3 regions of the Bacillus paralicheniformis genome follow, and region 2 is predicted to be linked to each of the others. Evidence: predicted binding sites of a transcription regulator. Region 2 holds the regulator's gene; each other region holds the start of a gene.
What was found. Region 2 encodes Rex, which represses fermentation and respiration genes when NADH is low (regulators of the CRP and FNR family bind a similar motif). Its sites were predicted from a motif close to TTGTGAAATATTTCACAA; they were not measured.
Positions count from the first base shown of each region.

Region 1: CP943_RS10725 (nitric-oxide reductase large subunit) is a predicted target of Rex. The motif match lies at 1,506-1,523, and genes of this name have one in related genera.
Region 3: ric (iron-sulfur cluster repair di-iron protein) is a predicted target of Rex. The motif match lies at 1,413-1,430, and genes of this name have one in related genera.

Region 1 is NZ_CP023665.1:2,073,778-2,076,886, reverse strand. Features, by position in the region: gene CP943_RS10725 (nitric-oxide reductase large subunit) at 1-1,445, opposite strand, end outside; gene CP943_RS10720 (Crp/Fnr family transcriptional regulator) at 1,601-2,269, opposite strand; gene CP943_RS10715 (DUF2164 domain-containing protein) at 2,313-2,552, opposite strand; gene CP943_RS10710 (nitrate/nitrite transporter) at 2,773-3,109, shown strand, end outside.
Region 2 is NZ_CP023665.1:692,777-695,885, forward strand. Features, by position in the region: gene CP943_RS03545 (ABC-F family ATP-binding cassette domain-containing protein) at 1-557, opposite strand, end outside; gene moaC (cyclic pyranopterin monophosphate synthase MoaC) at 704-1,210, shown strand; gene CP943_RS03555 (redox-sensing transcriptional repressor Rex) at 1,214-1,858, shown strand; gene CP943_RS03560 (twin-arginine translocase TatA/TatE family subunit) at 1,897-2,070, shown strand; gene tatC (twin-arginine translocase subunit TatC) at 2,077-2,853, shown strand; gene CP943_RS03570 (YdiK family protein) at 2,898-3,089, opposite strand; gene CP943_RS03575 (CPBP family intramembrane glutamic endopeptidase) at 3,089-3,109, opposite strand, start outside.
Region 3 is NZ_CP023665.1:2,077,208-2,080,316, forward strand. Features, by position in the region: gene CP943_RS10725 (nitric-oxide reductase large subunit) at 1-589, shown strand, start outside; gene ric (iron-sulfur cluster repair di-iron protein) at 634-1,347, opposite strand; gene CP943_RS10735 (DUF1360 domain-containing protein) at 1,513-1,884, shown strand; gene CP943_RS10740 (cellulase family glycosylhydrolase) at 2,310-3,109, shown strand, end outside.

The sequences.
Region 1 (3,109 bases), 1.4 Mb from region 2:
CCGTAAAACAGCGGAATGGCGATCGAAGAATAAAACAGCAGATGAATCAAACCGCCTTTATCAGATTCCCGCTTGAGGCCGCTCTTAATGCCTCTGAAAACGATAAACAGCCATATCAGCATGCCGAGTGCGAGAATGACCTGCCAGAAGCGGCCGAGTTCAATATATTCCATTCCTTGGTGGCCGAATAAGAACCAGTTGTTTCCTAAAAGGCCTTTCGCTCCGAGCCATTCGCCGGCCATGCTTCCGCCGACAAGGACGATCAGCGCCCAAAACAGAATATCGACAAGCAGCCCCTGCCTTTTCGGCTCGCGGCCTCCGACAAGCGGCGCCGCATAAATGCCCATACCGAGCCATGAAGTCGCAATCCAGAAGATCGCCAGCTGGAGGTGAAATCCCTTAGATATGCTGAATGGCAACATATCCCTGATCCAATCGATCCCAAAAAAGCTGTCCGGCTCAATATAATAGTGGGCAAGCAAAGCTCCGAACATGGCCTGAACAAAAAACAGCAGCGACACAACGGCGAAATATTTTCCGGTTTTAACCTGTGATGCCGTAAGCGGCTGTTTATCCAGATCAAATACCGGAAACGCCCCTTCCTGATAAGCCTCTTTCATTCCAAGCTTGTAACGGTAAAACACGAATAAAATAATGCCGACAAATAAAATAAGGATGGTGACGCTTGCGCCGCTCCACCAAACGGCGGCAAATGACATCGTGTTTCCGGCATCTTCATCATACGGCCAGTTGTTCGTGTACGTAATGTCGTCGCCAGGCCTTAATGTACTGGAAAGCCATGCCGTCCAGAAGATAAAATCGGAGATCTGCGTGATTTGGTCTTCGCTGTCAACCCACGCTCTGTCGCGTTTAGGCATGTGGCTTTCTTTAATTAAACCGGGCTCAAGCCCCCAGCCGTCTCCTTTTGTAAAGACATTGCGGTAATGATCACGCACTTGCTGCAATCCATAAACCTGCGCATCTGTCAGCTTCAATGTATCTGACGCGCGATTATAACGGTTTTTTCTCATTTCGCGGATGACTTGATTCCGGATGGTGGACTGCTTTTCATCTGAAAGTTGTTTAAAGCGCTTGCCGTATCGTGCCTCCGCCTTAAAATCCTGCATCCCTTCCGTATAGATTTTCAGGGCTTCGGCCGTGTAATCAGGCCCCATGTAAGATCCGTGCCCCAAAATCGTGCCATAATCCATCAGCGCGTATTTTTGAAATACGGCCTGACCGCCTGAAATGGACGATTTGGTCATGAGCACCTCTCCGTTTGGCCCGGACACTTCAACTGGTCTTGGTGCAAGTCCTTTGAAGATCCAATAGCCTCCCAAAAGCAGCACCGAAAAACTAACGATTAAAGTAAAGACGAGAACAGATTTCAAAAAACCGTTTTTCGATGCTTTTTTAACGGGCACCGTCTTTCTTTGAACTTCCATTGCGGTTCACTCCTTTTTTGATTTTGCATGTCCTAAGATACTGGATATGCAGCACACCGGTTGTGAACCAGATCACTTAAATAATGGCGGATTTGTGAACAAAATAAAAACAGGCTTTCCATCTGTTGTTCAATGGAAAGCCTTCATCTTATCCTTCAATTGCAGCCGTTCAGCCAGTCTGTATCATGTATGAAAATTCCGCTCCTGTCAGCTGTCAGCAGATTTTTCTTTTTCATTTCATTTAATGTGCGGTTAATCGTTTCCCTTGACGTTCCGACCATGTTCGCAAAATCCTGATTGGTAATGGGCAGGCTGATGTAGACCCCTTTTTCTTGAGGAATGCCGTGTTCTGCAGCGAGCTTCATTAATACATGCGTCAAGCGGTGCTGGACATCTTTTGAAATAAAACCCTGGATCCGCTCTTGCAAATCGAGAATCTTTTTCCCCATGATTTGCATCACTTTTATTGTCATTTCCGGATATTTCATCAAAAGTTCATTAAAATCAGCGATGCGGATTACGATCAACTCGGTTTCCTGAACGGCTTCGGCTGTTGCCGGGTATGGGGAGCGGTCAAAAAAGCCGACATGGGGAAACATGTCCCCGCTTTGCAGAATCGAAATCACTTGCTCATTGCCGTCTTCATCGATTTTAAAGGCTTTAACAAGACCGGATTTAATGAAGAATACCGCTTCCCTCTCTTCCCCTTCCATAAAAACAAACATTCTCGGCTGATAGGTGCGCTTGACCGCGATTTGCTCGATTTGTTTGAACTCTTCATCATTCAGCCCGCTGAAAATCATAAATTGCTTCAGAAACTCCATTGGTCTTTCAATCCCTTCGGTTTTGCTAAAGGAGAGCGCGTTGTCACAGACGGCGCTCCAGCGCAAAGAGCTCTTCTTCAATCGCCGCTGCCTTCTCTTCCACGACTCTGCGGCTGTCCTTCAGCGCCTGATTATAAAAGTAAGGGCCCAGCTTTTCCTTTACGAATTCAAACATTTGAATCGCCGCGATGTCTCCAACCTCTTCTCCCCTTTCTTCAACATAAAAGCGTTTGATTTCCTCGATGATCGCTTGCTTTTCTTCTTGCGTAAGCTTTATAAACATAAAAGCGGCACTCCTTTTTTTATTTTCATGATAAACGAAAAAGTCCGCAAATGAACCATTTATTTTTTACATCCGTTTACTATCCCTCACTTACCGATATTAAACACGAATCAAACGAATGACCGTGTGACGTAATTCACAATGTTTTTAAAAGACTTTTTGTAAGATAAACATGCTGATTGATTTATTCATTTTTCCCTTTGAAAGGAGCAAAAACGCAATGGTAAATCGTCAAAAAATACAATTACCGCTGCAGTCATTTAGTTTAGTCGCAGGATTTATGGTTTGGGTGTTGATTTCCTCTTTAATGCCCCACATTAAGCAGGACATCGCCCTGACAGACAGTGAGATATCCCTTGTCACGGCCATTCCGGTCATACTCGGCTCGCTTCTGAGGATTCCGCTGGGATACTACACAAACAGATTCGGTGCGAGAATCACGTTCATGATCAGCTTTGTGCTGCTTCTGTTCCCGATTTTTTGGATCAGCACAGCCGATTCGCTGTTCGACTTGATCCTTGGCGGATTCTTCCTCGGCATCGGCGGAGCGGTCTTTT
Region 2 (3,109 bases):
AAAATGAGGAGGTCGGGTTTTGTCAAAAGCATTTTTCCGAGGGCAAGCCTTGTTTTTTGACCTCCGCTTAAGTCCTGGACGCGGACGGAGTCGTCAAATCCCGCAAAGCCGAGCCCGTGCATGACGGATCTGACCTCTGCCTCATATTGGTAGCCGCCTTTGTCCTTGAACTCCTGCTGAAGCCTGTCATACGTCTTCATCAATGATTCAAGCATGTCCGGTCCGGCCTGCGCCATCTTTTCCTCGATCGCGCGCATTTCTTGTTCCATTTTTTTCAGAAAATCAAATACCGACAGCAATTCCTCTTTGAGCGTCAGCTTGGAATCGAGGCCGGAATGCTGGTCAAGGTAGCCCATCGTCAAATCTTTCGGCTTGATGATGTCCCCCTTTTCATATGAAAGTTTTCCTGCGATAATCTTTAGAAGAGTCGATTTTCCGGCGCCGTTGCGTCCGACGATCGCAATCCGGTCCCGAGATCTGACTTCGAGTTTTATATTCGTTAAAATCGTATCGGCTCCAAACGATTTTGAAAGTTGGTTCACTTGTAAAATCATCATGATCTTTCACCTCTTGTCTGCTATTTTAAGTGTAGCCTATCACTGCGCAGTCAGCAAACAATTAAGTGAAGTCTGGAAGATTTTAGCCAAAGAAAAAGACAGAATGAAAAAAATAGTGTATGATCGTTATAAGGAGAGTTCAGAACATGAATGAGTTTACACATTTTAATGAACAAGGCAGAGCCAAGATGGTTGATATAAGCGAAAAGGAAGCTTCAGTACGCACAGCTGCGGCTGTTTCAAGCGTGTCTATGAATCGAACAGTACATGAAAAAATCAAAAACCGGGAAATCGGAAAAGGCGATGTATTGTCGGTGGCGCAAGTGGCCGGAATCATGGCCGCAAAACAGACATCCGCCATCATCCCGATGTGCCATCCGATCGCTCTGAAAGGAGTCGACATCGCCTTTCGCTGGGAGGAGAAAGAACAGAAGAGCATCCTGCATATTCAATCTAAAGTGAAGACCAAAGGGAGCACAGGTGTGGAAATGGAAGCGTTAACTTCGGTCTCCGTATGTGCGCTGACCGTATATGACATGTGCAAAGCGGCGGATAAGGGAATGGTGATAGGACCGACCTTTCTTCTCGAAAAGACAGGCGGGAAAAACGGTGACTATAAAAGGGAAAAAGCTGATGTAGACATGGAGGATTAGTTTATGAACATGGATCATTCAAAAATTCCGCAAGCGACAGCGAAACGGTTGCCATTATATTATCGTTTTTTAAAAAACCTTCATGCATCCGGAAAACAGCGTGTATCTTCCGCTGAGCTGAGCGATGCCGTCAAAGTCGATTCTGCGACCATCCGCAGGGACTTCTCGTACTTCGGCGCGCTCGGAAAAAAAGGATACGGCTACAATGTCAATTATTTGCTGTCCTTTTTCAGAAAGACGCTTGATCAGGATGAAATGACGAACGTAACGCTCATTGGCGTGGGGAATTTGGGGACAGCCTTTCTCCATTACAATTTTATCAAAAATAATAATACAAAAATCGCCATGGCGTTTGACATCAATGAGGAAAAAATCGGAACCGAGGTCGGCGGTGTTCCCGTCTATGATCTGAATAGACTTGAAGAGCATATGACGGATGATATCCCCGTCGCCATTTTGACGGTACCGGCTCAAGCCGCACAGTCGATTACAGACAGGCTGGTGGAGCTTGGCATTAAAGGCATTCTTAATTTCACGCCGGCCCGCTTGAATGTGCCGGAACACATTCGCATTCATCATATAGATTTGGCGGTTGAACTTCAGTCGCTGGTGTATTTCATGAAACATTATTCAATGCAGGAAAAGTAAAACGGAAAACGAAAAATAAAGGAAAGGGGGCAGGCTTTATGCCAATCGGTCCTGGAAGCTTTATTTTAATTGTCGTGGTGGCGCTTTTGATATTCGGCCCGAAAAAACTTCCCGAGCTGGGAAGAGCAGCGGGAAACACGCTGAGGGAGTTTAAGAATGCGACAAAAGGTTTGGCTGACGACGATTCCGATAAAAAGAAAGAAGATCAGTAGGATAGGATGACATTTATGAAGGAAAGAGAAATGTCGCTGATAGAACATATCACAGAACTACGCAGACGGCTTGTGATCACTTTTTTCTTTTTTGTTTTATTTGTTGTGGCAGGCTTTTTATTGGCAAAGCCGCTGATTATCTATCTGCAGCAGACGGATGAAGCGAAGCTGCTGACGCTCAACGCGTTCAAGCTGACCGATCCTTTATTTGTGTACGTGCAGTTCGCTTTCATCATCGGCGCCGTCTTGACTTCGCCGCTTGTTTTATACCAGCTGTGGGCTTTCATTAGCCCGGGGCTGTATGAAAAAGAACGAAAAGTGACGCTCAGCTATATTCCGATATCGATTATTCTTTTTTTAGGCGGCATTGCCTTTTCTTACTTTATTTTATTTCCGTTTGTCGTGGACTTTATGACGAGAGTCTCAGATGATCTGAATGTCAACCAGGTCATCGGAATACACGAATATTTTCAGTTTCTGCTTCAGTTGACGCTTCCTTTTGGCTTATTGTTTCAGATGCCTGTGGTCATCATGTTTATCACAAGGCTCGGCCTCGTGACGCCGATGTTTTTGGCGAAAATCAGAAAATACGCATATTTTGTGTTGTTCGTCATCGCGGCGCTCATTACACCGCCTGAGCTTTTGTCGCATTTAATGGTCTCAGTGCCATTGCTCATTCTTTATGAAATCAGTATCGTGATTTCAAGAATATCCTACAGGCAGGCGCAAAAAACAATGATTCAAGAGGAAAATCAAGCGTTTTTGAACGACCATACAAAATAAGAGCCATTCTTTTTCAGAATGGCTCTTTTCCTTCACAAAAAAGGCTATTGATCTTTTCGTTTCATCTTGCCGGCCAGGGCGAACATTTTAAAGGAAATGCTGATATTATAGGCTGCGAAAAGCATCAGCAGGATCGTGTAAAAAGACCACATGCTTCCGGGCGAGGTTGCCGCCAGATATGTAAACAGCACACCCGTTAATAAATAAATCGCTCCCCAGAATTTAGGGCTTCTCATCATAGAAATCCTCCAATAAT
Region 3 (3,109 bases), 1.4 Mb from region 2:
TTATGAACAATACAAGATGATGAAAGACGGAGGCCATCATTTCCCGTATAAAGCAACGTTCTGGTTCTTGATTTCAACGGCGATCTGGAATCTGGTCGGTGCAGGGGTATTGGGCTTTTTGATCAATCTGCCTGCTGTCAGCTATTTTGAGCACGGCCAGTTCCTGACACCTGCCCACGGGCACGGGGCGATGATGGGCGTGTACGGCATGTTTGCCATTGCTGTCTGGCTGTATACGCTACGCAATATCGCCAAAAAAGAAGCGTGGAATGATAAATGGCTGAAAATAGCCTGCTGGTCGCTGAACATCGGCTTGTTCGGAATGGTGTTTATCAATTTGTTGCCGGTCGGTTTTCTTCAATTGAAAAAAGCGTTTGAAGACGGGTACTGGAGCTCAAGGGCGCCTGAGTTTTTACAGCAGGATACGGTGCAAACGCTGCTGACTTGGAGGGCTGTGCCGGATACGATCTTTTTAGCCGGAATCGTGATTTTGGTCATATTCAGCATCAGAGCATTATTCCATCTCCGCAAACCGACGCATCAGGAAGGAGAAGCGCTTCCAGTTAAAGACATTGCTTCAGATGAATAGATAAACAAAAAGACAGAGGAAGTGAAATCCTCTGTCTTTTTGTTTTATTGATTGGCTTCCGCTTCAAGCCGCGGGAATAAAATATTGTTTTCCAGGTGAATGTGCTGAAAAAGATCTGTTTCCAATTCATCAAGCTTTAAGTAAGTCAGTGTATATGTTGTGCATGCCCCTTCAGGAAGGGTATAGTCATTGGTCACTTTTCTCAGTTCCTTCAAGATGCTGCCTGCGGCTTCATGCTCTTGTTCAAGGACGTCGATCGCCTGAACCGCTTCTGCCAGGCTGTCCATTGATCGCGTCCCTTCATAGGCCGTCACTTTCGGGAAAATGAGTTCCTCTTCCTGAAAGAGATGGTGTTCCAGTTCAGTTTTCAGCTGATGGAACAATTGATGGACCTGGGCGAGTTCCGGATGATGGATGCCGTGAACCCGGTAGACTTTTGTGACAAAGCCTGATAGTTCAGGAAGCACCTCATACAGGTAAGCATGGTGCGTATGAATCACATGGTCGATCAGCTGTGAATACGGGGCTTCACTCCAGTTCGTCTCTTTTGCGTTCAATGCCTTTGTCTCTTGATATAATGTATTGATTTTTGCTAAGATCTCTTCTTCATTTAAATCCTGTTCTTTTATCGCTTCACCGATCGGGCGGTTGCCCCCGCAGCAAAAGTCGATGCGATATTCTTTCAGCAGCCTGCTGGCTCTTGGAAAACGCGTAACAATATCACCTGTTTTTGTGTTTTGATCAAATACTGCTTCCATTTGTAAAACCTCCTGAAGTGTTTTTTATGCTATGGGTTAAATGTAACGGGTTCACCGATGGAAAATCGTGATCTACATCACATTCGGGAAAAATGACAGAAAAAGCAATAAGTCAGAAGAAATCGGGAAATAGCTATAGATAACTTTTCATGTTGGAGGCCTGCAATGGAGCATTTATCCTGGCTTACATTTACGATGCTGATTCTCGCCAGTTACCGGCTAACTCATTTGATTGTTTTTGACAAGATCACGGAGTTTATCCGGAAACCGTTCATGAAGAAAAAGCAGACGGTTGATGAACAAGGGCATGTAGAAACGAAAAAAGTGCCGAAATCAAACTTCGGCTATTTGCTGAATTGCTATTGGTGCGCAGGGATATGGTGCGCTTTGATCGTCGCTGTCGGGTATCTGATTGTCCCAAAAACGATATTCCCGTTAATTTTAATTTTATCGGTCGCAGGTGGACAGGCGATTCTTGAAACGTTTGTCGGTGTCGCAACAAAACTTGTCAGCTTTTTCTCTGATTTAAAGAAATAAACCATTCCAAGCGGATGGTTTTATTTTTTTGACAATAAAGTGACACAAACAGCAGAGAGAACATGTCCGCTTTGTGAACTTTTTACAGCGATTTTTTCCCGGTTGCCGCATTTTAGGCAGAGGGAAGACATTATTTTGAAGAAGAATCAGGTTTTAAAATTTCGAATTGAGAGAAAAAGGAAGCACAAAGTCCCCGGTCATACTTTTTTAGCTTTTCATCATTAGCATTCAGACCTCCCATTTCATACGAAAAGAGGAAATAGATAGATTTTCAAAACGAAAAAAACGTGAAATATGGTTGATAGACAATCAATGAATAGTTTTTTTACAATCAGTAACGTGCTACAAGCCAAGAAAGGGGTGAAAATGTCTGCCAGAAAGTGTTTTTGGAAAATAACATCATTGGAGGAAAAAGAATGTCATACATGAAACGTTCCATTTCTGTCTTCATCGCCTGCTTCATGGTAGCAACACTCGGCATCAGCGGTATCATCGCACCTAAAGCGTCTGCCGCTTCTCAAACACCCGTTGCTGTAAACGGACAGCTCACCTTGAAAGGTACGCAGCTCGTCAATCAAAAAGGAAAAGCGGTTCAGCTGAAAGGAATCAGTTCACACGGGCTGCAGTGGTATGGCGATTATGTCAACAAAGACTCGTTAAAATGGCTGAGAGACGACTGGGGCATCAATGTCTTCCGCGCGGCTATGTATACGGGTGAAGGCGGCTATATTGACAATCCGTCGGTTAAAAACAAAGTGAAGGAAGCCGTCGAAGCGGCAAAAGAACTCGGAATCTATGTGATCATCGACTGGCACATACTGAGCGACGGCAATCCAAACCAAAACAAAGCGAAAGCAAAAGAGTTTTTCAACGAAATGTCAAGGCTTTACGGCAAGACGCCAAACGTCATTTTTGAAATTGCCAACGAGCCGAACGGCGATGTCAACTGGAACCGTGACATTAAACCTTACGCTGAAGACATTTTGTCCGTGATCCGCAAAAATTCTCCGAAAAATATTGTGATCGTTGGGACAGGCACTTGGAGCCAAGATGTCAACGATGCGGCGGACAATCAGCTGAAAGACGGCAATGTCATGTACGCGCTCCATTTTTATGCGGGTACGCACGGTCAGTCTTTGCGGGATAAAGCAGACTATGCACTCAGCAAAGGAGCGCCGATTTTCGTCACAGAATGGGGAACGAGCGATGCTTCCGGAAACGGCGG